2 regions of the Paenibacillus sp. E222 genome follow, and region 1 is predicted to be linked to the other one. Evidence: riboswitches for the same ligand, from Rfam matches in the RefSeq annotation. Region 1 holds a riboswitch; the other holds the start of a gene.
The links. Region 1 has a riboswitch for cobalamin ahead of metE (5-methyltetrahydropteroyltriglutamate--homocysteine S-methyltransferase). Riboswitches for the same ligand answer to the same signal wherever they lie in the genome.

Region 1 (15,203 bases):
TGGTTTTATCGGGCTTGCGGAATGTATGACCGCTCTATATGGCCGTCACCATGGACAAGACCTGCATGTACATCGAGAAGCCTTGAATATCATTCGTACGATGCGAGAGTTCTGTGACCGGATGAGTGAGCAGCATAACCTGAATATCACCTTGTTCGCTACGCCCGCTGAGGGTCTATCCGGCAAATTCACCAAGATCGATCGTGAGCGATATGGCGTCATTGCGGGGGTCAACGACCGGGAATACTACACCAATTCATTTCACATTCCGGTCTATCATACGCTTCCTGCCTATCGCAAGATTGAGCTGGAAGCTCCCTTCCACTCACTATGTAATGCCGGAGCGATCTCATATGTCGAACTCGACGGGAATGTAAGGGCCAATACCTCCGCTTTCCAACGAATCGTGCAATTCGCGCTGGCCCAGGACATCGGGTATTTCTCCATTAATCATCCGATTGACCGCTGTCCGTCCTGTGGCTATGAGGGCGTTATTGGAGATGTATGTCCCGGATGTGAGGCTCATGAAAACCATGTACATTTCCAGCGGCTGCGCCGGGTGACGGGATATCTGACCGGTGACTATAAAGTGCGCTTCAATGCGGCGAAGCAAGCCGAAGTGAGAGACCGGGTGAAACATCAATGAATCTGTATGGTTACATCCCGGAATCGGTGAATGAGGGGCCTGGCCTGCGTGCCGTGTTGTTCATCAGCGGATGCCGCCATGCCTGTCCGGGCTGTTTCAGCCCCGGCTCATGGAGCTTCCGTGCAGGGGAACCATTTACGGAGAAGCAGCAGCAGCAGATTTTGCATGAAGTGTCTTCGCATCCCTTGCTGGAAGGGGTTACGTTATGCGGAGGTGATCCTTTTTTCTCTGCCGCAGCATGTGCCTCCTGGGTTCGGCAGCTTCGGGCTGCTCGGCCTGATCTGACCGTATGGGCCTACACGGGGTTTGTGTATGAGGAGCTGATAACAGACCCGTCACGGACGGAGTTATCCCGGCTATGCGACGTCATTATCGATGGACCTTATATTGCAGCTGAGCGTGATGTATCACTTCCTTTTCGCGGCAGTCGTAATCAGCGCATCATCGATGTTGGGGCAACAACGGCTCGCCAGACCATCGTTACTGTGCAGTTAGATGCATGGTAACGATTTTTTTATTTGAGGGGAATCAAGCACAGCGTGGGAGATGATTTGCTTCATTTTAAGAATGCCAAATCTACCAATATATCTAGGATTCATAGAGTATTATTTTATTTCCGATCGGATTAATGATATATGTTGCAAGCCCTTAGGTTATCGTCTATGATTGGTAGCATAAGAGCAAGTATACGACGATTGCAGCATGATACAAACTATCATCTATGCTTGGTCACCAATTTCATAGCCGGAGATGTGTACGCACATTTCTGCACACGGAAACAGGTGCCGACCGCGCTGCATGCGTGGTCAGGCTTAAAAGGGAAGCACGGTGCAAATCCGTCGCGGTCCCGCCACTGTATACGGGGAGTCTATGCATATAATCCACTGGGGTAAACACCGGGAAGGAATGCATATGGCCATGATCCGCAAGCCAGGAGACCTGCCTGTTTCGACAGCATCGCATGACCTACGGAAGATAGGGAGGTGTTAGAGCAGCCGCTACAACGACTTATAGCAGGTGTTCTTTCCCATTCTATCTTTGTGCACAGTCGTCATTCATGATGCCTGTTTCTCGGGGGTATGGAATCGGAAGGAATGCCTTTTTTTGATGCTTTCAAATGAAACACAACACAATAGCTTCAACCGGATGATCATCATTATTAATGAGGAGGAATTTTACATGTCGCAATCACAGCAACAACAGCCACAAGTACGGACAGGCAACCTCGGTTACCCCCGCATCGGTGCGGGACGCGAATGGAAAAAAGCACTGGAGTCCTTCTGGGCTGGCCGAATCGATGAATCCACGCTTCATCAGGAGCTGACCTCGCTTCGGTTGCAGGATCTGAAGAAACAGCAGGCACAGCAGCTCGATCTGATTCCTGTGGGCGACTTCTCCTATTATGATCATATGCTTGACGTATCCGCGATGTTTGGCGTCGTTCCTGAGCGCTTTAACCATGCAGGCGGACCGGTATCCGTATCTACCTACTACGCCATGGCCCGGGGTAATGATGAGGCAACCGCCTGTGAGATGACCAAGTGGCTGAACACCAACTATCACTACATCGTACCTGAGATTCATAATGATACTGCATTTGCATTGCTTGAAAATAAACCCCTTGCCGCCTATCGCGAAGCGAAGCAGGAGCTTGGGCTGGAAGGTAAACCGGTTGTGGTCGGTCCGTACTCGTATGTACGGTTCGCCAAAGGCTATGACGCGGAACGCTTTGCAGAGATCGTCACACGTCTCGTTCCAGTGTACGCCCAGCTTCTGTCTGAGCTTCAGGCAGAAGGCGTACAGTGGGTACAGATCGACGAGCCTGCTCTGACGCTGGCTGTCTCTTCCGAAGATGAAGCCTTGCTGCAACAGGTGTATGCTGCCTTGGCACAAGCTGCACCGGAGTTGAAGCTGCTGCTTCAAACGTATTTCGAATCGGTGGAAGCTTATCCGGTCGTGACAGCTCTGCCTGTTGCCGGAATCGGCCTGGACCTGGTCCACGGCTATGAAGGCAACTTCACCAGCCTGCGGGAGCATGGCTTCCCGCAGGATAAATGGTTGGGCGCCGGTGTCATCGACGGGCGCAACATCTGGCGCGCCGATCTCGCAGAGACGGCGAAGCTGCTGGAGCAGGTAGCTGAATTCGCAGCCGAAGGCAAGCTGATCATTCAGCCTTCCTGCAGCCTGTTGCATGTACCGGTTACTGCCGCTCAAGAGAGCGCGCTTGATCCGGTACTGCGCAATGCCCTGGCATTTGCCGACGAGAAGCTGGAGGAAATAGCGACGCTCGGCACGTTGTTGTCCGGCGGTGCAAAGCAGGCGGACCAAGCAGCGGCTTTGGCTGAAGCCCGCCGCCGCGCCCAGGCAAGCACCGAAGCGGTGCGCCTGCTGAGCGAGTCCGAATCACGGACACGCCTAAGTGGTGCGCCTGCAGGGGTGCATGCTGATGAGCAGCTGCTCCGAAACGCGTCATTCCAGGAGCGACGCGAATTGCAGCAGCAAAAATGGTCGCTCCCGCTGCTGCCAACCACAACCATTGGCAGCTTCCCGCAAACGGCGGACGTGCGCAAAGCACGCGCACTCTTCCGTAAAGGGGAATGGAATGCGGAGCAATATGACGCCTATGTACGTGAACAGATCCAGGAATGGATTACCATTCAGGAGGAAATTGGTCTGGATGTGCTGGTACACGGTGAGTTCGAACGTACCGATATGGTTGAGTTTTTCGGTGAAAAGCTGACTGGATTCGCCTTCACCAAAAATGGCTGGGTACAATCCTACGGCTCACGCTGCGTGAAGCCACCTGTAATTTACGGAGATGTGCTGTTCAATGAACCGATGACGGTGAAAGAAACAGCCTATGCCCAGACACTGACCAGCAAACCGGTGAAAGGAATGCTCACAGGTCCGGTAACGATCCTGAACTGGTCCTTTGTACGCTCGGATATTCCACGCAGTGAAGTATCCTACCAGATTGCTCGCGCCATTCGGGACGAGGTTGAAGCGCTGGAGCAAGCAGGCATTGAGATGATTCAGGTCGATGAGCCAGCTCTGCGCGAAGGACTTCCACTCAAACGAAGCAAGTGGGATGAGTACCTGCAATGGGCCGTGGAATCCTTCCGTTTGGCTACTGCAACCGTAAAACCAACAACGCAAGTGCATACCCATATGTGCTACTGCGAGTTCGATGATATTATTGAAGCGATCAGCGACCTGGATGCAGATGTGATCTCGATCGAGACATCCCGCAGCCATGGGGAACTGGTAGGCAGCTTCGAGCAGAATACGTATGACAAAGGTATCGGACTCGGTGTATACGATATCCATAGTCCGCGTGTTCCGGGCAAGGACGAGATGTTGAATATGATTGAGCGTGCACTTCAAGTGCTGCCAGCAGATCTGTTCTGGGTGAATCCTGACTGCGGACTGAAAACACGTGGTAAAGCGGAAGTTGTGGATGCATTAAGCATCATGGTAGACGCTGCTCGTACGGCAAGAGAACGAGTAACGGCAGAGTCCTCCATATAAACGAAGCTTGTGAATGCAAACAATGGGGCTGTTCCCAAAGGAATTCCGCCTCGCTCCAAGCGCTAACGAACCTACCGCACCTTAACAGGCGGATCATCAACGCTTGCAAGATTTAACGAATCTCAGTAACGCTATTTCGTCATAACACGTTGTCAAAACCCGAAAAATGGACCGATTCGCCGAAATAACGTCTCTGTGATTCGTTAGATCTCAGGTCTGGGCAAATGGGAGCGAATAGCGTGTTTCTGGTTCATTAAAACAAAATAAGACGAACAAGGGATGTACCCTGTCATATTCATGACTTCTGGGACATCCCCTTTTCATTTACCATCATTATATTTGTTTATCTGGTTGAAACTACAGCTAACTCTTCTAAAGGTACACATATTATCATTTCTCTCTATTTTATTCTCTATTGCATGACGATATATGATATAGACAGTTATTAAATAACCATTTAAAACAATCATTTATCAGATCAAAAATTGAGGAGATGGAACTTTCCAATGGATATGATTCAATCATTAATCGCATGTATGCCCTTTTTTCGGGATACGATTCGCCAAGATGTAACCCTTTCCATTATTGACCGGGAGAAATTCCTGTATTTTTCCGCAGGAGAGTCGTTGAAACAACTGGAGTTCAAAGCAGGTGATCCACTGCTCGAGCCTAATCGAAATTTTGCCGATCTGAAAGGCGGTACGGACAAACAATTTGATCATTACCCGAAGGAGTTATTTGGAGTACCGTTTGATGTCGCCTACCTTCCGATCAAAAATGAACAGGGCGAGGTCATCGCTATATTCAACCTGCTCTACAGTATGGATGATCAGGATCAGCTGCAGCAGCTCATGAATGTGACCGAAAATTTGACCAACCAGTTGATTGACAGCGTTCAGCACGTGGCTGCACATTCGGAGGAGCTGAGCGCCACCACCGAAGAGATTCGCAACAACTCCAAACAAGCTGTACAGAAATCAGGCAACGTGACTCAGGTCGCCAGCTTCATCCGTGAAATCTCGGAGCAAACAAATCTGCTCGGCCTGAATGCCGCCATCGAAGCTGCTCGTGTCGGTGAAGCAGGTGCAGGATTTGGCGTGGTCGCCAAGGAAATCCGCAAGCTGTCCGTAGATACAAAGGAAGCGACTACGCGTATTGAAGAGTCTCTCCTCTCCGTCCGCCAATCCATTCAGGGGATGGAGAATGAACTTGGGGAGATCACCGCGAGTTCTCAGGAGCAAGCGGAACTGGTTAACAATTTTATGAGCACGATCGAGCAGTTGAATGCAACGAACCAGCAATTGAAAAAATTTGTGCACAAACTGATTACGTTTGACGGAAAGTAAAAACGAAAACGAAACTCCTAACCCACTCAACCAAACGCACAAACAAAAAGCCTCCGAATCTCTTCGGAGGCTTTGTCATTTACTATCATTCCAATTTGGTCATCTTGCTAATGTTATTCTATCGACTTAACGAATCTGGAAATGGCTGACACGAACTCCTGCGGACAACACGAGGTATACATCCTGTTGACCTGATGCGCCTTGCAGGTCTGCCTTAACCGTGGACCACTGCTGTGCCTCGCCTTGTGCCAGTTCCACGCGTCCAGCCAGTGTACCATCAGGTGCGCCCAGTCGAACTTCCAGTACCGCATCTGCCTGCTCTGATGATACACGAGCTTCAAGCGCTGCTGCGCCGCCGCCCAGATCTGCATCCTTGAAGGCAACCCATCCTTGTTCACCAATCACACGGACAGAAGTTCCACCTTCCTTGCTCTCATCCAGATCCACACCGAAGTATGCATCGTAATTTTCGGCGCGTGTAGCCACACCCAGATTACGTGAAGGAATGGTCTCCCCTTGTACTGTCAGATCAGCAACAAGCTGAACATCAGCAGAAGATTTGGCCACCATAATGGAGTACGTGCCGCTTTCGACCACATAACGATCACGGGTTACATCCCAGATCGCCAGTTCTTGAACGGGCAGTGTGAAGCTGACTTTTACTGTAGCTCCAGCTTCGATATAAAGACGACGGAACCCTTTTAACGTTTTGAGTGGACGTTTCACACGGGACTGTCCGGCACGCACATACAACTGCACGACCTCATCACTAGCGATCTTTCCTGTATTCGTCACGTCCACTTGCACAGTAATGGTTTCGTCGACTCCAGCTTGGGCCGGGTTCAGTTCCAAATTACTGTATTTAAACGCTGCATACGTTAATCCATGTCCGAATGGATACAGTACGTCACCTTCAAAGTACTGATACGTACGTCCAGATTGAATGATATCGTAGTCTCTGATATCGGTCAGCTGATCTGCAGATTGTACCCACGTCATATTCAGGCGGCCTGCAGGCGCATAATCGCCATATAATACGTCAGCCACAGCGTTCCCCAACTCTTGTCCAGCATGGGATGTATACAATACAGCCGGGATGTTCTCCTGCACCCAGTTGGACGTGAACGGGTAACTTCCCACGATAACTACAACGGTATTTGGATTCGCTGCATAGACGGCTTCAATCAGACGCTGCTGGGATTCAGCCAGATCCAGACCTGGACGGTCGATCTCTTCTTTACCATTCACAAGCGGATTATTGCCGACAAATACAATCGCCGTCTCCGCTTCCTTCGCGGCCGTTACCGCTTCCTCTAGTCCATTCACCACAATATCCTTTTTGAACGTTTCCGTAGCACCGAAAGATTTCAACTCTTCGGATACCGCAAACGCATCGTTTCCACCATTGGGTGCTGTTACTGTTTTACCGTTCCAAGTGGTCAGCCCCACGCTTCCGTCCTGTTGAGGCAACAGATGGAATACTTCCTTCACAAACCAGCCATACACTTCATCCGCCGATGCCGTAACCGTTTCTTCATCTGTCGTCAGGTATTTCCCATTACGGTCTGCCTTCAGTGTGTAACTGCCAAAGCCCCAGTCACTCAGTGTAAATGTCTCAGCATTCCCAGAAGCAATGATGGATGATTTCTCATCTTCAGCCAATCCGACAGCTTTGCCACTTGCCACGGAAGTCAAAGTAATGCGGTCGTTGCCGTCCTTGAATGCAACCTTGTCGCCGCCTACTTTGCCACTGATCGCTTCAAGCGGGGATACACTATATGGCATGGTTCCTGCATACCAGTCACGATAGACTGTTCCGCCCAGTTGACCAATCACAGCCACTTTGCCGGATTTTGTTTTATCCAGCGGCAGCGTGCCTTGAACATTTTTGAGCAGTACCACTTGTTCTCTCGCTGCTCTCAATGACAGGGCCTTTGCCTTCTCCGTCATCATCGCTTCTTCACCAATCGAAGCATATGGATTGCCCTCCGCCGGATCGAATTCACCCAGACGGAAACGCACACGGAACGTATTGAACAATGCCAGATCGATATCTTCCATTGTGAGTGTGCCTTGCTCCAACCCTTCGCGCAGCGCCTGCTTCGACAGATCCGCATCATCGGTAATGCTGTCAATTCCGGCTTTGACGGACTCCACTGTACCTGGTGTGTGCGAATCATAGTATTTATGATCGTTCTTGATCCCCATGACATCGCCTGCATCACTGACGATGAAGCCATCCATGCCCCATTCGCCCTTCACAATCTCGTTTACAAACGGATGCAGCAATGCTGGTGTACCATTAATAGAGTTGTACGCGGTCATCATGGACTGCGCGCCGCCCTCTTTGAACGGTTTCTCGAACGCCTTCAGATAATATTCACGCATGTTGCGCGGATCAATGCTCGATGAACCACTGCCCCGGTCCACTTCATTATTGTTAGCCAGGAAATGCTTCAACGTGGCAACCGCCTTGTAATACTTCGGATGATCGCCCTGAATTCCCTTAACCAAGGCCGTTGTCAGCTCAGCAGTCAGTTCCGGATCTTCACCATAAGCTTCTTCGTTCCGACCCCAACGCGGATCACGCTCCATATCAACCGTAGGTGCCCACAGCGTCAGACCGTTTACTGCGGGATTGCGTTTGTAAAATACACGTGCCTCGTCTCCGATCACGGAGCCGATCTCTTTCATCAGGTCCGCATCCCAGGTACACGCCAGCCCTACCGGCTGCGGGAAGGAAGTCGCTTCGCCAAGCCAGGCCAGGCCATGTGCTGCTTCTGTTCCGTGTTTGTATGCTGCGATTCCCAGTCGTTCTACTGCGGGTTGGTATTGCAGCATGGATTCGATTTTCTCATCTTCCGACAGACGGGACACGAGGTCCTTTACACGTGTATCCAGTTCGAGCGTTGTATCCTGGAAAGGATATTTCGTTTGGTTGGTCATGATATGGAATCTCCTTTGGGCATTCATTGATTTATTTGGAATGATAGCGGATACATAATCGATAAATTAATACGATAAAATCTTGATGTATCCGACCTCTCAATTCGAAGATTTAACCTTTTATAACAAGCACTTTACAAACCTTCGTTAACTCTTCTTTTGATTTACTAAAACGATTTCGGTAAATCTATCATATAGCATGTTTAGCAAAAAAAACAGGGGGCTTCACAGGAAAATGTGAACTTTCCTCAGGAAAGTATGCGGTCAATCGTTTTATTCTGGCACAGGATGGTAATCATGGATAGGAGTATAGATATGACGTACTTATTGAGCTAAGCATAGTCCTTAATGAAGAAGAATATTGAAGGAGGAACATCGAGTGAGTGACCATCAACAGCCCCCGACAGGTTTGCCTTCCATACCGGAATCCCTGTGGAGAGCGACAAACACATTCAATGAATATCCGAAACTGACAGAAAATACAACCGCCGATGTCGCCATTATCGGAGCAGGAATTGCAGGTATCACAACAGCCTATTTGCTGGCCCAGAAGGGCATGCGTGTCGTTGTGCTTGAAGCCGGAAAAGTACTGGATGGCACAACCGGCCATACAACGGCCAAGGTATCGGCGCAGCATGGCGTCATATTTGATGAATTGCTTCACCATTTTGGAGAAGAACAGGCCCGCATGTATTATGAAGGCAATGCAACAGCTGCCAAGTGGATGCGCGATCTGGTGAAAGAGAAACAGATTGATTGCCAGTGGGCTGAGGAAGATGCCTATGTCTACATTCAATCCGAGGAGAATCTCAAGAAGCTGGAGATCGAGCTGACTGCCTATGGCAAGCTGAATATTCCTGGTCAATGGGTTGATCCCCTTCCCATCCCTGTTCCGTCCAGGGCAGGGATTAAAATGCCGGGACAGGCTCGCTTTGACCCGCTCCGTTATTTGCATTACCTGCTGGAATCCGCAGTCAAACAAGGTGTCCGCATCTTCGAACATACAACGGTAACCGATGTGGAGGAAGACGCCTCACTGCATGTGCGTACACATGAGAATGGTCCATCCGTAACGGCCGAACATGTCGTTGTGGCCTCCCATTTCCCGGTCTATGACCCTGGATTTTATTTTTCACGGCTTCACGCTGAGCGTTCCTATGCTGTTGTTGTTGAACCTCAGAAACCTTTCACAGGTGGCATGTACATCTCTGACGATGAACCCTATCGATCCCTGCGTACCGTCATTCATAAAGAGAAGGAACACATCCTCTTTGGAGGGGAAAATCACAAAACCGGACAGGGCATCTGCACGGTCGGTCATTATGAAAATTTGGAGCGCTATGCAGCCGATACATTTGGCATTCGCAGCATCCCTTTCCGCTGGTCAGCCCAGGATCTGATCTCCATCGATAAGGTCCCTTACATTGGGCCAATTACTGGACGACATGAACGTGTCTATGTGGCTACCGGCTTTGCCAAATGGGGCATGACCACAGGAACGATGGCTGGGCATATCCTTACGGACCGGATTACCGGACGCGACAACGCTTACGCTGCTGTATTCGATCCTGCACGATTCAAGGTAGACCCTGGTGTGAAAAACTTCCTTGTAGAGAATGTCAATGTAGCCGCGGAACTGATCTCTGGCAAAGTCGGCATTATTCACAAAAACACGGGAGAACTCGGCAACGATGAAGGGGCTGTTGTTCGCCATGACGGCAAACGTGCTGGCGCCTACAAGGACCCGACTGGCAAACTCTTTCTGGTGGATACTACCTGCACCCATTTAGGTTGTGAAGTGGAATGGAATGCCGGGGAACGTTCATGGGATTGCCCATGCCATGGATCACGCTACGATTATGCGGGCAAAGTCATTGAAGGCCCTGCCGTTAAAGACCTTAAGGTGCTGGAAGCACAAGAATAAACGAAGCTGATACCCCCATCAGCGTATATCTTCATCCCATAGACCCGAATCGGAATCCGTCTGCAGACGGAAGTAATCGATTCGGGTTTTGCGTATGCTGATCTATAGGTAAATTAGCGAGACAACGAAATGAGTCCAACTTAGCGGGACATCGTGATATGGAACTATTTTAAAATCACTACCTTGCATTAAACAGTACCGGATGCTATGATGAATTCACGACTACTGAACAATACACACTAGTGATTGGATAGGGAGCAACAAGGAGGAACCCAAGTGAATGTTAATATTCAATTCAAAAAAGGGGTGCTGGAACTATGCGTCCTCGTGCTGATCAACCGCCAGGATCGTTACGGCTACGAACTGGCTCAGGCTGTATCCCAGCATATTGAAGTGGCGGAAGGTGCGCTGTATCCCCTTTTGCGAAGGTTGGTCAATGACGGCTATTGTACGACTTACCTGCAGGAATCCAGTGAAGGCCCACCACGTAAGTATTACAAACTGTCTGATACCGGACGGGACTATATGAAGACTCTCACGAATGAATGGAATAGTTTTGTGCGCAATGTCGCAAATCTTATAGAGGAAGGTACCCCCAATGAATAGACAACAATTCATGCAGGCCATGGAGATTCATCTAAGACCGATGGACCCGCTGGAACGGGCCGAATTGCTCGCTGATTATGAACAGCATTTTGAGATGGGATTAAGAGAAGGAAGACCGGCAGAAGAGATTGCACGGGAACTGGGGCATCCGATCGAGATTGCCAAAGAAGCGTTAGGTGATCGGTATGATGCACTTACGCCTGGATCCGATCCGTTCTATGCGCCAACATTCGAAGAAATGCGTTCACAGCAAAAGAAGGGAAATCGAGCTGCACGCAACTTCTTCACAGCCATCGGACTTTTTTTCCTGAACATCATATTGGCCATTCCGCTAGGATTGACTCTGTGGTCGATATGGCTCACCATTGCCAGTTTATCGCTGCTGGTATTAGCCCCGGTTGCTGCTGCTGTGGATTTCTTATATCTCGGCCATTTCGAGTATTCTGAATTGTTCGTTTCGATTGGAGTATTCGGTATAGGCATTCTATTCGCCATTGCGACAAAATCGGTGTTTAAATCCTTTAAGTCAATCACTCTTCAGTATATAAGATGGAATCAAAAGACGATGAAAGGGGATGATGTCTAGTCATGAGCACCAAAAAATGGATCGCTTTAGCCATACTATGTATCGGCATCGGTTTGCTCGGAACCTCCATTTACGGAGTTCAGTTCGGAGACAAGAGAGAACCTTACTCCAAACGTTGGGAATTCAAAAATGATGAGCTGCACAATATCATGATGAATGCCAACTTAAGCGCAGATATTGAATTCGTTGTCAGTCCGGATTCCAATGGCTACATTGAAGTCGACGGAAAGTGGGATCCGGCCGTAATTGAAGGTTTTAAACAGGCTTCGATCAAGGATGGAACCTTTACGTTAAACCAGGAAGCGCGTTTGCGTTTGCAATTTTTCACCCTTTATTGGAATAATCAGCAGCAAACGATCACAGTTGCGCTACCTGAAGGACATCAGCTGGATGAAGTTAATATCACCTCTTCTTCCAGCGATCTGGATCTGAAGGGTCTGCATGCCAATACCTTGGACCTTAATAATACGTCTGGAAGCATTCACCTTCAGGATATTACCGTACCAACCATTCAACTCGATCTAACTTCAGGAGACATTAAAGCAGCGGCAATTGCGGGAGATATGGAAGTCAAACAAACTTCCGGAAGTTTCACGCTGAATGGCATTGATGGCGATGTGACCCGAAGTGTACAGTCGGGAGATACCAATATTACGCAATTGAACGGTGCAGCAAATGTTAAGTTCACTTCCGGCAGTGTGAAGATTGAGCAAGAAGTTTCCGGTCCTATTGATGTATCGGGACAGTCAGGAGATATTTCCATACAGGCGGCGCCTGATTTTGACGGCATTTACGATGCACAGGCCATTTCTGGTGATGTAAATATACCTGATTCCCCCATGGTAAGCCGGGATGTCATCAAAGCTCGCACTACCTCAGGCAGCATCAAAATCAAACAATCTTCATAAATCATGATGAAGCAAATATTCGAACTGTGGGTAATATAGTATAATTAAATGCTAGTCCAATTCTAAGGAGGAGTTACCCACATGGAACTTAAAAATAAAACGGCCGTCATCACTGGCGCCGGTAAAGGTATTGGCCGTGCCATTGCTGAAGCACTTGCCAAGGAAGGTGTACATCTCGGACTGATCGCTCGGACGGCCTCCGATCTGGAGGCTCTCCAGCAATCGCTGAGCCAGGAATATGGTGTAAAAGTAACCAGTGCCATAGCGGACATTTCCGATCGTACGCAGGCTGAAGCAGCCGTAGCTGCAATCGAGATGGAGCTTGGCGCAGTCGACATTCTGATCAACAATGCAGGCATTGCAAGCTTCGGCACACTGCTGGACATGGACCCGGAAGAGTGGGAACGTATCCTGCATGTTAATGTCATGGGTACATACTATGTAACTCGTGCTGTTCTGCCAAGCATGATTAAGGAAAGCAGCGGCAGCATTATCAACATCGCCTCCACCGCAGGCGAGCGTGGATTTGCGACAGGCTCAGCCTACTGTGCTTCCAAATTCGCACTGCTCGGCATGACCGAATCCCTGATGCAGGAAGTGCGCAAATCCAATATCCGGGTTACTGCGTTAACACCAAGTACAGTGAACACGGAGCTGGCAACCAATGCCGGACTCAAAGTTGGTGACGAAGACCGTATGATGCAAGCAGAAGACGTAGCTGAACTGGCTTTGGCGACGCTCAAGCTGTCGGACCGTGTATTTGTTAAAGCCGCAGGCATCTGGACAACTAATCCACAGTAAGCAGGATCAGTCATACCATATATAGAGAACAATGAATGACGGAAGCAACCATTTCTAATGATGCACTCCGTCGCCTTCCGGCCGCCCGAGAAACCTCTGGGCGGCCTTTTACATATTCAGCAGCTGCCATCGTGTCCGAATACGATTCTTCATGCTGATTCTCTACCCTTATGATTAATGCAGCGTTACTTCTCCATTCCACGATCCTCTGCTTATGCGTTCCACAAATGGTCCAAATCCAGCTCCTTGGATACGGCGATCAGCACTACTGCGGGCTCTTCCCCAATATTGGTTACTTCATGGGGAACGACGGCATTCCAGCTGAATGAATCCCCCGCTTCCAGAATCTCTACATCCTCACACTGCTCTGCGCGAATTCGGCCTTGCAGAACCAGATGGCTCTCTTCTCCGGCGTGCTTATTAACTCCAGTCGATGCACCTGCTGGCAGCTCCACAATGGACATGCGCATGGCGCCCTTGGCCGTTAGATGCTGTACTTTGATCTGCCCACTTCCGGCAGTCGTCTCCTTGCGCTCATCCTTGCGCACCACGTTCATCCGCTGCTCCGGTGACAGCAGCAAGTATGGCAGTGGCACTTCCAGATAATCCGCGATACTTTCGAGTGTCGCGATGGACGGTGATGTTTTATTATTTTCCACGTTGCTGATAAATCCCTTGGACAGCCCCGTACCCTCACACAATTGCATGATGGTGATCTGTTTTTGTTTGCGGATCGTACGAATGGCTAGACCAATATCCATGCTGCAATCTCCCCCTTTTTGATCTGTATATCCGATCTGTATATCCCGAACTGAATATTCATTACTTCATCTTATTCTGCGTTAGGTTCATAAAAAACAATCCGGTTGCCAAATGGATCAATCACTGTCATTTCCCTTAGATTCCACGGCGTGTCGGTAATGCCAGGTCTGGAATGCTTGTACTTTTTCCGATTAAGCTCCTCACATAATGGATCGAGCGCGTCCGTTTCTATTCGTAAAGCCGCTCCAGGTGTACAATCGCCATGATGTCCGGATAGATGCAATTGAATGGAGTCCAGAGATACCTGCATATATAGCGGCAAATCTGGCTCAAACCGATGTTCCCAATCCAATCGAAAACCTAGATATTCCAGGTAGAACTCTTTAGCCTTGTCTTCATCAAATATCCTCAGAATAGGTACGATTCCGCTGACCATAATTATCACGTCCTTGGGAGTAATATGTGGATTCCTTTGGCGATCCGCCTGATACATCGTTATCGAGCATTATAGAATTCGTATACGGAACATATTTTCATAATACAAAAAAAATATTGACCCTACAATGGAATCATGATAAATTTTGTTCATATATAAGAATATTAATTTCATATTAGTGAACTTTATTTTGATTATACCTATTTCTTATCAGGTGGTGTTTGCATTGAATTATTCAATGACTTACGAGGTTCGGCTTCCTTCCGATTACAATACAGAACAACAATATCCCGTTATCTTTGCCCTGCATGGTATGGGTTCGGATGAACAGGATATGCTTCGTTTAATGGAGCCTCTTCAGTCCGATTTTATTATCGTCGCCGTACGTGGGCCTATTGTTCAGGGGAGCGGCTACGCCTATTTTCAAATTAAAAGCATTGGCAATCCCGTCCGTGAGTTGTTCGACGCCTCTGTTCAGGGACTGCAGCAGCTAATGGTTGACCTTTCCGCCAAATATGCCATTGATCCCGCACGGCGTTACATCGCCGGATTCAGTCAAGGAGCCATTATGGCGATGACGCTTTCGCTGATCATGGGTGATGCAATCAAGGGAATTGTAGCCATGAGTGGTTACATTCCGCAATTTGTAAAAGACGAATACAAGATACAGCCCAACTTGGAGTTATCAGTATTTATATCGCATGGCGATCAGGA
Region 2 (15,203 bases), 2.3 Mb from region 1:
ATTGCGGCAATTCGCAGACCCGGCACGACATATTTGCTATAGCTGCGAATATAGAGTGTATGCCCTGTAGTATCGTATGTGAAGATCGGCGCAGGAGGTTTTTCCTTGAAATAGATATCATAGGTGCTGTCGTCTTCCACCAGGAAACATCCGTACTGTTCCGCCAGTTCAGGCAGTTGTTTGCGCTGCTCGGTCGGAATATTGATGCCCGTAGGATTTTGGAAGGTTGGCGTCATATAAAATACTCTTGGCTTTTCCTGCTTCATCAGGCGTTCAATCTGTTCCAGATCGTAGCCGTCACGATGAATATCCGTAAAAATCAACTTGGCACCCTGTTTGCGAAAAATTTCCATCGCAGGGCCGTACGTTGGCCTCTCCATGAGCACACGGTCACCGGGTCTGACGAGACTGCGGGAGATCACATCAATGGCCTGCTGTGCACCAGAAGTGATCAGCACTTCATCAGACGAGATGTAGAAACGTTCCCTCGTCGTCAGATGGCTTGCCAAGGCACTACGCAGCTCCAGATCTCCTTGAATCGTGGAATACGTCCCAAGCAGACGGGGATATAAATCCAGCAAATCCCGCATCAGTTCTCCCCAATAGCGGTTGGGCAGCAGGGCGGGGTCAATCAATGATTTGGAAAATTGGTATTCCGCCTCAAGGGATTGCACGCGGGCAAGTGAATCCCAATGCAGCCAGGCAGACACGGCCGGGTCATCGGCCTGATCTGTCACGGGAGAAGGGTCAGCAGGACTGACATAATAACCGGACTTATCCTTGACGTAAACGTTCCCCCGTTCTTTTAATTCCTGATATGCCTTAAAAACAGTGAGGCGATGTACACCGAGCAGCTCGGACAGGCTCCGCACGGACGGCAGCTTCTCATGCTCTTTCCACTCTCCGGCTTCGATCCGTACAACCAGATAATGTACCACTTGCTCATATAGTTTCAGGCTGTTATCTGTCATCAACATGGTTTTACCCACCCGGCTCACGCTCCTTTTGAACTCCATTGTAACAGCAAACGGGAACTAACTGTTCTGTTTTATTCATTCTGTTCTGTAGACAGTGCTATATGATGGAGAACAGATGAAGGAGGGGCTAGCATGGTTGCAGTAGCATTTACCGTAATGTGTCTTATTTTTGGAACAACGTTTCTAGCGATTAAAATTGGCGTGGAGGCAGGCATGCCGCCTTTTCTATCGGCCGGACTGCGCTTTATCATTGCAGGTGCTCTAATGTTTGCATGGATGTGGATGAAAGGGAAAGTGAACCTGTCTTTATTATGGCGTAAAGAGATGCTCTTGACCGGGGCCGGATTGACGTTCGGGACCTTTGCGGCCTTATATTGGGCTGAACAATATGTGAGCTCGGGTGTTGGTGCAATTCTGTCAGCAACAGGTCCACTGATGATTATGGTGATGCAGACAGCGTTGTTGCGTCAAAAAACGTCTGCACGCATGATTGCGGGCTGCCTGATCGGTTTTGCAGGGGTTATCCTTGTTGTATTGCCGGGTGTATCGATTGGTGGTAACTCCCTGTGGCTATGGGGCTGTATTGCGGTATTGGTTGGTGAAGTCTGTTATTCGGCAGGGGCGTTGTACTCCAAAAAAGTCATTAATCAGTTTAAGGAGGCTAATCCGGTAGCAATCAATGCGGTGCAAATGATGTACGGAGGGTTGCTGTTATCTGCGCTTTCGGCGGTGACGGAATCGTGGAGCACAACTGGACTGGATTGGATGCCCGCAATATCATCTCTGATCTATCTGACGGTCATCGGTTCGATGGTGGGGCACAGCTTGTTCTACTGGATCATGTCTCGTACCAACCCGTTATTCCCGGCGACCTGGTTATACATTTCCCCTCCGATTGCGGTTGGGCTTGGGGCGGTTCTCTACAATGAGCATGTAAGCTGGATTACCTGGTTGGGCGTTGCGCTGATCGTTTCAGGTTTACTGGCGATGAATGAGAAGGTGATGGGGTGGCTTGGTAAAAGAAGTCGTTCTAATCGGATGGTTCAAGCATCCAAACCTGTGGTAAAATAGGCGAAGCGTAATTCAGCGCAGGAATGGGCGAAGACCATACTGAACAGGCAGAGACTTGGGGCGATATTACTGTTTGCAGGCATTATACTGTATGGTGCTATTCATATTGCGATCGTTATATACATCCCAACCGTAGCAGTCTGGTCTCTTATACGTGGGGACGTTATTTTGAAGCTGTTTCGGAGACTCGTGGCTGGATTGGTTCTGCGATCCTTTTATTAAATATCTCAGGCTACGTCATCGCAAGATGTCGTAATCTGGGATTTTTTCGTTCAGGCTAGGTAAAGAGTGTGAATGAGATAGGTAATAAAGAAAATGAAAAGCGGGAAGCGTTAGCAGGACAGCCAAACCAATGAAAGGCGGTACCAGCCAAAATACGAATCTCCAAGACAGGTTCTCTGCTAGTGATCCGGCAAGATAGAGGCTGATTAAATGCAGGCAATATATGTGCCCCGGCAAACAACCGAGTCATTTTCGTCTAAGTCGATCGGAATACCCAAAGTAATGCTGTAATAAACGCTTACGCGTTATTTGTTTTGTAAACTTTTAAGGTATTGATTTCCCTTTTTAACTGTAAAAATTAAAATGTTCCTGCTGCCAATATTGCTTTGCGAATTGCTTGCTCCTTAATTCTTTTTGCTTGATCTGGCCCCTCACTGATCCCTTCAATAAAAATAGCCTGAACGTCGTCAATCCCCTGTAATTTCATAACAGAATGGATATAACTGTGACTGTATTCAACATTTTCAAACGTTCCGTGTGAAAGAACTGTTCCTGAAGCTTGAATGTGCATTACTTTTTTCCCTTGCTGAGTTCCAATCAGTCCGGACAAACCGCGGAGCCCATTGTCTGCTCGCTTAATAGTTCCACCTATAATCGTAACTGCATCAATGTAGTCTTTCAGTACAGAAGGAAAAGAGTAATTCCATACAGGGTTTACTATAATAATTTTATCCGCATCCATGAACTGTTCCAGTATCTCACGCATCCGTACTGCTTTTTGTTTGGTCTCTTCGTTTAATGCTTCAAAAGTTGGTCCACTTAGTGGTTGTCCCCAATGGCTTAGAATATCAGCATCAATTCTCGGAAGATCCATGCGGTATAGATCCAAATGTATTACTTCATCCCCAGGGTTAAGCGCCCGGTAGGTTTTAATAAACTGTTTGCCGACCGATAAACTGTAGGTATCCTCTTTCATAGGATGTGCAGTAATGTACAGTACAGTTGCCATAAAAGATCCACTCCTTGATTTTGATAGTATTAAATGAAGACACGATGTTAGTGACCAAGCGTATTGATTCATACGAGACACAGGCAACAAAATATAATAAACGTTTAACTTGATTTGCTGTAAATATTAGAATCTCTATTACATCATTCAGCCGATCTCGATGGAGCACCTTAAAATCAGGATCAGAAACCCGAAGTCTCATTCAAGACCTGGGTTTCTGATCAATCTGAGTAGCCTTTAAGACTACTCTTTATTTACTAACATTAAACCAACCTGGCATTGCTTGAATTACATTCCAAAGTTTTTCTGGAATAGTAAGCTGGTCGAATTTCGAAACGTTCAATTCAGAATCTATCTCGGCTTCACGTCCATTTGCGACCTTTTCAACCCAGTTAGGATCCATAATTAACGCATGCCCAATGGCGACTAGCGGCAATCCTAATTCCGCAGCTTGAAGAGCATCATCCGGTGTTAGTATTGAACCAGCAGCCATCACAGGTACCTTACCGTTTGCTCTTTCAATAATTAATTCAAGCCGTGTTTTTTCATCTTGACTATCTACTGGTTTTGAAGAAACATTATCTAATGAAGCATGAATATAATCTAGATCCTGTTCAACAAGGAAATCAATTAATTCATACGTGTCTTTCATACGTAATCCGTCCACTTTGTGGGATTCTTCAGGGGAAAGGCGGAAACCAATCATAAATGGTTTTGCAGCATGTTTTTCAATGACATTTTTGATTTCGTTAATAATCGCCAATGGAAAACGCAAGCGATTTTCAAGTGATCCTCCCCATTGGTCCGTCCGTTGATTTGTCGCTGGCGACCAAAAATTCTGAATTAAAAATCCATGTGCGCCATGAATTTCGACGCCATCAAATCCGGCTTCAATCGCTCGTCTTGTTGTATCTCCAAAAGCACGTACAATCGACAAAATCTCCTCATGTGATAGTTCTCTTGTTTCTGGAGTTGAACCTAAATTAGTAATTTCGGGTTGCAATGCACTCGCACTAACTGCATCCAATTCGGGCAAAGCTTTATTGCCAGCATGAAAAATCTGTAGGATCGCAGGAGAGCCTCCACTTTTGGCTGCTTCAGCTAGTTTTCGTAAACTTGGAGTAAATTCATCATTGTATCCGGCGAATTCATTCGTAAAACCCTGTCCATTCGGTGTGACATGAGTACACCCTGTAATGACGAGTCCTACTCCATTCACTCTTTGTTTGTAATACTTTACTTCGTCATCCGAAATGGTAAGATCGTCATTACTTGACCAGGTTGTCATAGGTGCCATAACAATTCTATTCTTCATTGTTATTCCACTTCTGAATGTGAAGGATTCAAATAACCTATTATATTTTTGATTCATTTCTTATAACCTCGCTATCATATTTTCTTTTCTATTTCAGTGTAATTGGTTACTGTTACGTTAAGTAAAGGACTTATTTTTATATGATTATATACAGAATTGTTGTGTTGTCATTCTCTTTATGATATATATTTAGTTACAGTAACTGTAACTAAAGGTGGGACGAATAGATGTTGTATTCAATGACATATGTAGTGGAGAATTTAAATGTATCTGCAAAGACACTTCGATTTTATGAAGAGCAGGGGATATTGCCGAATATATCTCGTGACGAAAAAGGTCGTAGAGTGTATAACCAACAACAAATAGATTGGATTTCTTTTATTCGTTGTCTCAAAGAGACAGGGATGCCTCTTTCAAAAATCAAGGATTACAAGGAATTGTATGAATTGGGAAATAGCACTTATTTGCAAAGAGAAGAAATGTTGATGCAGCATAAATTGGAAGTTCAGAAGAAAATTGAGGAAAGTCAAAGACACTTGGAAGAAATAAACTATAAACTAGCCATGTATGAACTTCAGAAAGAAGAAGTTATGAAAAACCCCAACTATAACTTTAAATGTCACGGTCACGGCCTGGAGATTAAGACGGTGAATTAATGTGCTTAACTCAACTTTCGGTGCGACCAAGCCTAGTTGTGAAGATCGATTCTATGAGGCATTAATCAAGCTGATGGCCAAATTCGAGCTGCAAATCGCAGAAGAGAAGACGAAAATTTGGAGTTTGGACTTTTCGCCAAAGAATATCGGAAAGCTTTAATTGGGCGGCCGATAGAATAGCGAGCCACTCGTATTTCTTGGAGTGATGGCAAGATACAGCAGTTCGGAAACCAACGGTAGGGCAGAACACAGTGCCTCTTTCCAGCGTTTGTAGCCACAGGAAGGAGCGTTTGTCGATTCCAGATGTATGCCGGTGAGAACAAGAAAGTAAGCTGTATGCGAAGGAACATACATAGTCAAAGCTAAAAGAACAGCCCTGCACAGCGAGCTATCGCTGACAGGGCTGTTTTTTTGTATTGTCCATAATACATGTATAAAAGTAAAATGCTTTGCTGAAATTCTTACTCCGCGTTCAGCACAAACTTCTCAATAACCTGCTTCACGCCGTCTTCGTTATTGCTCGCGGTAATGTAATCTGCCAGCTCTTTCAGAGCAGGGATCGCATTCCCCATCGCTACACCCAAACCAGCGACTTCCAGCATTTCATGGTCATTCCAGGAATCCCCGATGGCAATGCATTCGCTCAATTGGTGACCGAAGTGATCTGCCAGGAAGGTGAGCGCATGGCCTTTCGTTCCCTCGCGGTGCATGATCTCAAGGAAGTATGGCTTGGACTTGGTAATGTGTACTTCAGGTCCGAGCAGTTCGCGCAGGGCAATGGCAACCTCATCGAGGTAATCTGGCTCATCAATGATGAGCAGTTTCGGTGTTTTTTGCTCAATCACTTTGATGAAATCTGGTTCGATGTGGTACTGAGTACCATTCAGTTTAGCGTAGTCACGCAGCTTGTCGTTTTCTTCACGGGCATACAGCTTGTCGTCAATGTACGTTTGCAGATGCAGATTATGCTCCAGGCAGTAGTCGTACAATTTGCGGGAAGCGTCCTGTGGAACGTAGCGCTCGTAGAGTACTTTTTCGTCCAGCAAGTTTTTCACCAAAGCGCCTTGATACGTAATGATGGGCACGTTCAGCTTCGTTTGACGAGCGAGTGCTTGGGCAGAAGCATAAGCACGTCCGGTTGCCAGTGTTACAACGACACCATGAGCAACCGCTTGTTCCAGGGCAGTCTGTGTTGCAGGCGTTACTTCCTTGTTATCGTTGATCAGTGTGTCGTCAATGTCAATTGCGATTAATTTGTAGGTCATCTGTGTTTCTCTCCTTTTTTATCTGTATCTATTTAATTGAACTAAATAAACTCACACAAGCACTACGATGACAGAATAACCTTCCAATCACTGTTATCCCCAGATTTTTTGATCCCTCTTATAAGGGGGAAATCCGGTGATAAAGGTGAACGCTTCGCTTTTACAGGTTTTTTCTGTCCTCTCCGTTTCAGTGATCATAGTTAGTTCAAAACATCTATATACATCTAAATTGCTTACTCTTCCAGGAAGATGAGGCCAATAAAGTCCTCCAGCTCCAGGTTACCGAAGTAATGTTTTACATCCAGACCCTCAAGTGCAGTACGCATCTCAGATTCCTCGTAACGCTTGCCACGCAGCATATCTTCGATATCCGCTACATCACCTACGCCGAAGAAATCACCAAAGATTTTGATATCTTCAATCCGTCCATCCTTGATATTCATGCGCAGATCGATGATGCCGACAGGGAATTTACGTGTATGCTTCACATTGCTTTCCGGGGAAAGCCCGTAGTTCCAGTCCCAATTGTTATAACGCTCAGCAGAGATTTCGTTGATCTTGTCCCAGTCTTTCTCTGTGAGTTCATATTGAGGAACATCTTGTGGCTCCATGCGGAAAATGTGACGCAGCAGCTCGTCCCGGAATTGTTCAATGGTCAAATTGCTGTCGATTAGATCACGAATATTCGCTACACGACTGCGTACGGATTTGGTGCTCTTGGATTTGAACTTCTCCGGATTCACATTGAGTGAAGCCTGGACGTGTTCGAGGTTCAAATTAAACATCAATGTGCCGTGACTGAACATGCGGCCACGCGTAGAGAATTGGGCATTGCCCGAAATTTTCTTCTCTCCGACTTGCAGATCGTTGCGTCCCGTCAGTTCGGCATTGACCCCAAGCTCTTGCAGGGCTTCCACCACAGGTTGCGTGAATTTGCGGAAGTTATGGAAGGATTGTCCGTCATCCTTGGTAATAAAACTGAAATTGAGGTTGCCCAGATCGTGATAAACGGCTCCGCCTCCCGAAAGACGACGTACGACTTGCACACCGTTATCCTGAACATACTCAATGTTGATCTCTTCAATGGTGTTCTGGTGTTTTCCGATAATAATGGACGGGCGGTTGATGTAAAACAGCAAGTAACTGTCATCCATCGGCAGATGCTTCAGAATGTATTCCTCAATGGCGAGGTTTACAGAAGGATCTGTAATGCCCTGGTTATCAACAAACAGCATGGTCATTCCTCCATTAATGTATGTGAGGGATGTATATCCCTTATATAGTGATGCTTTGCGGAATCGAAATTCCTTCTCTATTGTAAACGAATTGTCGAAAGGACACAAAGAAATTGAAGCCGCAAAGGGCTTAAATAGCCAAAACAGGATTGACCCCTGCCTGCCACGACATCCATAATAAAAAGGACATGCAGAAAGGATGACGGATAGGATGACCGGTTTAATTGAAGTTTTTGGACATGGCGGTGATGTGGAGACGGCCGCTGTACGTTTTGGAGGGAATCCTGCGGATTTCCTCGATTTTAGCGCAAATATTAATCCTCTGGGTCCACCTCGGGAAGTGCTGGAGTCTCTGAAACAAGGATTACATACGGTACTTCGTTACCCTGATCCGGGCCATCGGGCGTTCAAAATGTTGCTTAGTGACCGACTGGGTTTAACCCCGGATCACATATCTGTTGGCAATGGGGCGGCGGAAAATATGGCTCTAATCTTAATTGGACTCGCGCCGCGCAGAGTCGGTACGGTAGAGCCCGGTTTTTCAGAGTACAGTGCTTTGTCCAGACAATTTGGAGCAGAAGTCCACCATGTTCAAGGACGGGAAGAACTGGACTGGCGAGCAGAACCGGAAGATATTGAGAAGCTGATAGAGCGGGTGGACCTGCTTTTCCTTGGACAGCCCAACAACCCCAATGGGGTACAGTATCCGGTCGAAGTTCTGCAACGGCTTGCTCGTAAAGCAGAGACAACAGGCACAATATTGGTTGTCGATGAGGCATTTATCGATTTTATTCCTGAATCACAGCGTCAATCGCTTGCATCCAGATTGAAAGAGTATCCGCAAGTGATCATCATTCGTTCGATGACCAAGTTTTATGCGATTCCAGGCCTGCGTCTGGGTTATGCGATGGGGCGTCCTGAACTGATTCGCGCCATGACAGAGAAACAGGTCACCTGGAGTGTGAACGGGCTTGCACTGATCGCAGGAGAAGCCTGTCTGCGCAGTGGGGAAAATTTTGAACAGGAGACATTGGCACTGGTGTCACACGAACGAAAGAGATTAACGGAAGGTCTGGAAGCGTTGGGGTGTGAGGTTACACGAGGGGAAGCAAATTTTATATTGGCAGCTCTTCCAGAACCGTGGACAGCGTCATCCATGCAGGCTGCTCTCGGAGAACGGGGAATACTGATCCGAAGCTGCGCGATGTATCCCGGACTTGGGGAACGACATGTACGTTTTGCGGTCAAGGACGCGGAGGCTAATGGACGTTTGCTGGAAACAATAGGAAATGTAATTACGCCTAATCCGACAACCGGGTTAGAGGCAGGGGGACAAAGCGATGGCACTGCCATTCTATAATTATTACTCCCATGTACAAAAGGACCAGAACGAATACAGATCTTCTGTATGGCCGGGATTATACGTCTCTGCACATGAACGGCATATTAAAGCGTCCAGTCCCTCTGTTGTAACAGCACTTTCCAGTGCTGTGTATGGGGGCGGCATGATTGAACTGGATCGTATATTCAACATCTATGTGGACAGACATTATCGCTGTGACGATCCACCACGTGATATTGCCGAGCTGTTGAGTGAATGGCAGGAGCAGCAGGAACAATGTGCCGGTCTTCTGACTGCCGTTCGATTGGAGCACACAGCGATCCAGGAATACGAAAGTGATGAATTCGGTTTGCTTTGCTGCACTACAGCAGGGGTATCGAATGCTGCACGGGCAGGTTCTGCAAGAACCGTGTTCGATGCTGCGGGGAATGAGATGAGCAATGGGACGGTGTCCCAGAAAATTGGGAAAGTTTCGTCTTCAACCTATACTCCCGGTACGATCAATATCATGTTGTGGATGAATGGGTGTATGACTGCTGGAGCGATGGTGAATGCCATTCAGACTGCGGTAGAGGCGAAAGCCGCTGCGTTAGCTGATTTCGGTGTGATGGATTCAGAGAATGGTCTGCCTGCAACCGGAACAACAACGGATGCCATCGTACTCGCGGTCAGCCAGGCTGGAGTAGATAAACCGCTCATCAGTTACGCAGGGACGGCTACGGTCATGGGTGCAGCGATCGGCAGGCTGGTGTATGACACAATAATGGAAAGCCTGCAAGCCGCGCAGGAGTGGAAAGAGAGGAATAAATAGCAATGACATCTCTGCTGCATCAATGGGCTTCCTGGCCGATCTGGACGGGAATGGCTGGAGCCTGGATTATTGTAGGAGCATACATACTCGATCGCTGCATCGGTGATCCGCGCTGGATTCCCCATCCGGTGATTGGCATGGGAAAGGCCATCTCTGCACTGGAGCGAGCGATAAGGTCGCGGGTGGATTCGAAACAGGCACTCCAAAGAGCTGGCGTTTTATTTCCACTTTTGATTGCAGGCGGTTCTTTTGCACTGACTTGGGGATTAATCTATGTGCTGGGTCTTATTCATCCCGTTGTTGCAGTTGTGGCAGAAGTGGTGCTGATCGCAACCACCATTGCCTCGAAAGGTTTGAAGGATGCAGGTATGGAAGTTTACCGCCATTTAAGTCAACAGGATTGGCCTGCGGCGAGACGTTCACTGGGTATGATTGTAGGACGTGATACGGCTCATCTGGATGAACCGGAGATTGTGAGGGGAACGGTGGAGACTGTGGCGGAAAATATCGTGGATGCAATCGTCTCTCCACTGTTCTATGCCCTGATTGGTGGTGCACCACTTGCCATGGCCTATCGGGCGGTGAATACACTGGACTCCATGGTGGGTTATAAAAATGAAAAATATCTGCATCTCGGCTGGGCGTCTGCCCGTCTGGATGATTGGGCCAACTGGATTCCCGCGCGTCTTACTGCCTTGCTGTTAATTATGGGAGCCTGGTTCATGAAGTTGGATGCCAGAGGGGCAGCACGCATGGTGTCCCGGGATGCACGACTGCACCCAAGCCCGAATAGCGGTTTTCCCGAGTCAGCGGTGGCCGGAGCGCTGGGTATAAGACTTGGTGGACATAACGTATATCACGGCGTGGCTTCATTTCGCGCATATATGGGCGATCCTACAAGACGGATGGAAGCAGAAGATATTGTACGAACAACACGGCTTATGTTCTGGTCGGCAGGTTCTTTTGTTATATTATGTTGGTTGCTCACCTTAGGGATATGGTCTGCTGGAGGTACACTGTTATGGTAATAGAAGCTGGACATGGCGGCATGCAAAGCTGTGAGATTATTTTGATACGTCATGGTACAACGGTGTGGAACTTGGAAAAAAGATATCTTGGGTATTCCGACATCGGACTGCTGCCTGAAGCAGAGCAGGAGCTATCTTCGCTGCGCGAAGAGTTCAGCAATATCACATGCGAAGCTCTGTATTGCAGTGATCTGCTGCGTTGTCAGCAGACACTTACACACATTGCATCGCCCCAAATGGGAAAGGCCAAGCTTGATCCCCGACTAAGGGAGATCAACTTTGGTCAGTGGGAGGGGTTGACCTATGATCAGCTCAAGGACAATCCGCAGTACCGAGACTGGATTGATGCGCCGCAGGAGGTAACGCCACCGGGTGGCGAGCCTTGGACAGCATTTGCCGCGCGGATTGATTCATTTCTGGAAGAGAGTCTGATGTCCTTTTCACCAATACTGCACTCTCGCAGCATAAACGTGCCAAAGGTAGCCGTAATTACGCATGGCGGTGTTATTCGTTATATGGTATCACGTCTCATTCCAGATCAAGGATTTTGGGATACGCAGGTAATACCAGGACAAGCGATCAAAATCCGGCTGGATGGCGATGGGGAGAGCTGGGTTGGAACCAGATTGACTTTTCCGTAAATCGGGTTGTAAGGATGTACAATATAACCTATAATCACAACAGAAGTGTGACTTAGCAAGTGCATCATCGATGGAGGCGCAACAAGCTCTACCAAGGATGCACGATGCTCACTTGAATGGTTAAACAATATTAGCGACCAAGGGTCCCGCGTGCATGCAGAATGTTTCATGCTTTTATATGAGGCGATGAACGGCATACGGGTGAAATAGGGAAGCCGGTGTAAATCCGGCACGGTCCCGCCACTGTAAATCAGGATGAATTCCTGTAAGTCAGGTTACCTGCCCTGGACGTATAAACCGGTGTTCCTTCGAGGAAAGGACAGCGTTTCGGGCAGTTCTCTGTGCATAAACAGCGCCAAGCTGACCATGCGCAGATCGCCACATGCGAGACGTCATCCCTGATTCTGACCAAGGATTGGGGATTTTATTTTTTCGGAACACAAATTCAAGCGGAATTGGGACAGGAGCACTACTCACTAGAATGGATAGAGAAGGGGAGAATGAACACAATGAATTTCAAGACATGGAAAGGCGTAGCGTCACTGCTGAGCGCAGCGATGCTGGCACTGACGTTGGCCGGTTGTGGTACAACAACAACGAACGAGGGTACAGGAACCTCACAACCTGCACAGGAGCAATCCCAGGAACAGGCGCAGACAGATCTCAAAACACAATATCCACTCACGGTTACAGATGCTACGGGTGAATCGTTTACCTTTGACAAAGCACCAGCCAAAATCGTATCCGTATCTCCGGCTGAAACGGAATCCCTGTTCGCACTCGGATTGGACGAGCAGATCGTAGGGGTATCCGACTATGACGATTATCCGGAAGCAGCAACAACAAAACCGAAAATGGGCGGAGTATCCAAGCCTAATGAAGAGTCGATCATTGCGGCTGAAGCAGATATCGTATTTACAGGTATCTCAATGAGCAAAGAGTCGGTGAAGAAACTGCGTGATCTGGGCATTACGATTTTCAAAACAGATCCTAAATCAGTGGATGATGTAATAAACAACATTGAAACTTTTGGTAAAATCACGGATCATCAGGAAAAAGCACAGGAGATCATCACCCAGATGAAAAAAGATGTGGCTGATGTAACTGAAGCTGTGAAGGCAGTTAAACCGGAAGAGAAGAAAAAAGTATATGTTGAATTCTCCCCAGGTTGGACTGTGGGTAAAGGTGAATTCATGGATGAATTGATTACACTGGCCGGAGGTAACAACGTAGCTTCCGACTTGACTGGCTGGAACCAGATTAATGAAGAGAACATTATTGCTTCTAATCCGGACGTCATTCTGTATGCGAACGATGTAGTGGAAGATAACAAAACATTGGATCAAATCATCAAAGCACGCAGCGGATGGGATCAAATCACGGCTGTGAAGAACGATGCAGTCATCGGTCTGGATGCCAACCTGTTGAGCCGTCCGGGACCACGGGTAACCCAAGGTCTGAAAGAAGTAGCCAAAGCGATCTACCCTGATCTGTTCAAATGAGTAAAAAGCTGGCAGTGTACGGAACGGCCGGAATTGTGCTGCTTGTGTTAACCGTGCTCATCTGCACGGGCATCGGTTCGGTTGCCCTGCCTGCCTTGGACATTGCGGGCATCTTGCTTCATCGCATTCCCTGGCTGGGCGACTGGATTGTTCCTGACTGGAATACAGCAGCAGAACAGATCATATGGAAGGTCAGATTCCCACGTGTACTGCTTGCCGTGCTTGTAGGTGCATCGCTGGCGATTGCCGGAACTGGATTCCAGGGGGTTCTTCGTAACCCTCTGGCTGATCCGTTTACCCTGGGCGTATCGTCCGGTGCATCGGTAGGTGCGGCTTTTCTGATTTTTTTCGGATTGCAGTATGCACTGATTGGGATCTGGACTCTGCCACTGGTCGCGTTTCTGACGGGAGTAGTCACATTGTGGTTTGTGCTGGCCCTCGCTCGTGAGGGACGCAAAATACCTACACACAGCCTGATTCTGGCTGGCGTCGTCATGCAAAGTTTCCTGGGAGCAGTCGTCTCCTTCCTGTCGACCATGTCGAAGCAGACAATCAATGAAATTATATACTGGACGATGGGAAGTCTGGCACTGCGTGGGTGGTCGTATACGGCCATCCTTTTCCCGTATTTTGTGCTGGGGCTGATTTTCCTCTGGAGCCGTGCGCGTTCGTTGAATGTGCTTGCCTTGGGGGAACGACAAGCTGCTCATATCGGGGTTAAGGTGGATGGATTGAAGCTGTCGGTGTTAGCTGTGGGTACGCTGCTTACGGCAGGCGCTGTCTCCGTATCGGGCGTGATTGGCTTCGTCGGATTGGTCATTCCGCATATTCTTCGGCTCATTGTGGGACCTGATTATCGCTTGCTGGTGCCTTTGTCCGCGATTGGGGGAGCCATCTTCATGGTCTGGGCAGACACGATTGCACGCTCATTGCTGGCCCCAACCGAAATTCCGCTGGGTGTAGTTACAGCTTTTGTTGGAGCGCCATTTTTTGCGTATCTGCTGCATCGGAACAAAAAGCTGCGGAAGGGGATGATGCCATGAGTACATTCATGAAAACAGACCCTACCGAGAGTCGGCCGATGATTGAAGTCACGAAAGCTGATAAAATGTATGGTAACCATCGGGCTCTGCATGCGGTGGACTGGAAAGTAAAAGCAGGTGAATGGTGGGGCGTTGTTGGTCCAAACGGCAGTGGAAAATCGACCCTGCTTCAGCTACTTGCCGGAACCGAACAGCCGAACGCTGGCAGCATACAGATTGATGGTCGCGACATTTCCTCATACACCCGTAAAGATCTGTCGCGCATGATTGCAGTCTTGCAGCAGGATGGACTACCGGCCATCTCTTATCCCGTAAGGGATGTTGTCGAGATGGGACGTTATCCTTACCAGAACTGGCTTGGCGAAGAACCGTCGGATGGAGCAGCGATAGTTGATAAGGTGTTAGAGGAGTTGGGTCTGAGTGACATGGCCGAACGACCTTTGGATGCACTGAGTGGCGGTCAACGGCAGCGGGTTGCGCTTGCCAAAGTCATGGCTCAGGAACCCAGGCTATTATTGCTGGACGAGCCAACCACCTTTCTCGATATCAAATATCAATTGCAATTCATGGAGTTATTATCGGCGTGGCGTCAAAAAACTCATATTACGATTGTGGCGGTGCTGCATGATTTGAACCTGGCCGCGCAATTTTGTGATCATATTCTGGCGCTGCGTGAAGGGACTTGTGTAGGCAGTGGCACACCCCATTCGCTGATGACGGAAGAGAACATTCGGGAGATCTTCCGGGTGAGTCCGGCCATGGTGAATCATCCGGACAATGGATTGCCACAGCTGTTGCTAAGACGAGAGAAGAAATGAATGAATCGGGGGAGACCCCATATTTTGATAAAGGAAGTGCTGGCTGCATGAATAATGAACAGGTGTTGGAACAGTTAATGGGTCGGATCGTGGGTCCACATGAGGCAGTTGCAGCTGAGGCCTCCGCACATGTGGATGCATTGACCAAGCCACCCGGCAGTCTGGGCAAGCTTGAACAGCTGGTTATTCGTCTGGCGGGGATCACCGGTGAGACTCGGCCTTGCTTTGATCGAAGAGCTGTTATCGTTATGGCTGCGGATCATGGGGT

Region 2: another riboswitch for cobalamin. It lies ahead of HW560_RS31090 (ABC transporter substrate-binding protein); the one in region 1 lies ahead of metE (5-methyltetrahydropteroyltriglutamate--homocysteine S-methyltransferase).

Annotation. Positions count from the first base shown of each region.
Region 1 is NZ_CP058552.1:1,741,845-1,757,047, reverse strand. It holds gene HW560_RS07820 (anaerobic ribonucleoside triphosphate reductase) at 1-646, shown strand, start outside; gene nrdG (anaerobic ribonucleoside-triphosphate reductase activating protein) at 643-1,152, shown strand; cobalamin riboswitch at 1,410-1,608, shown strand; gene metE (5-methyltetrahydropteroyltriglutamate--homocysteine S-methyltransferase) at 1,826-4,174, shown strand; gene HW560_RS34215 (methyl-accepting chemotaxis protein) at 4,681-5,520, shown strand; gene HW560_RS07800 (glycoside hydrolase family 3 C-terminal domain-containing protein) at 5,647-8,466, opposite strand; gene HW560_RS07795 (FAD-dependent oxidoreductase) at 8,846-10,390, shown strand; gene HW560_RS07790 (PadR family transcriptional regulator) at 10,667-10,996, shown strand; gene HW560_RS07785 (HAAS signaling domain-containing protein) at 10,989-11,582, shown strand; gene HW560_RS07780 (DUF4097 family beta strand repeat-containing protein) at 11,585-12,490, shown strand; gene HW560_RS07775 (3-ketoacyl-ACP reductase) at 12,572-13,291, shown strand; gene HW560_RS07770 (helix-turn-helix domain-containing protein) at 13,504-14,052, opposite strand; gene HW560_RS07765 (glyoxalase superfamily protein) at 14,124-14,489, opposite strand; gene HW560_RS07760 (alpha/beta hydrolase) at 14,716-15,203, shown strand, end outside.
Region 2 is NZ_CP058552.1:6,962,378-6,977,580, reverse strand. It holds gene HW560_RS31145 (aminotransferase-like domain-containing protein) at 1-989, opposite strand, end outside; gene HW560_RS31140 (DMT family transporter) at 1,110-2,048, shown strand; gene HW560_RS31135 (FMN-dependent NADH-azoreductase) at 2,629-3,279, opposite strand; gene HW560_RS31130 (NADH-dependent flavin oxidoreductase) at 3,530-4,651, opposite strand; gene HW560_RS31125 (MerR family transcriptional regulator) at 4,822-5,250, shown strand; gene HW560_RS31120 (Cof-type HAD-IIB family hydrolase) at 5,712-6,515, opposite strand; gene HW560_RS31115 (lipoate--protein ligase) at 6,749-7,750, opposite strand; gene cobD (threonine-phosphate decarboxylase CobD) at 7,962-9,110, shown strand; gene HW560_RS31105 (adenosylcobinamide amidohydrolase) at 9,091-9,903, shown strand; gene cbiB (adenosylcobinamide-phosphate synthase CbiB) at 9,954-10,931, shown strand; gene HW560_RS31095 (histidine phosphatase family protein) at 10,925-11,572, shown strand; cobalamin riboswitch at 11,737-11,874, shown strand; gene HW560_RS31090 (ABC transporter substrate-binding protein) at 12,073-13,074, shown strand; gene HW560_RS31085 (FecCD family ABC transporter permease) at 13,071-14,117, shown strand; gene HW560_RS31080 (ABC transporter ATP-binding protein) at 14,114-14,935, shown strand; gene cobT (nicotinate-nucleotide--dimethylbenzimidazole phosphoribosyltransferase) at 14,983-15,203, shown strand, end outside.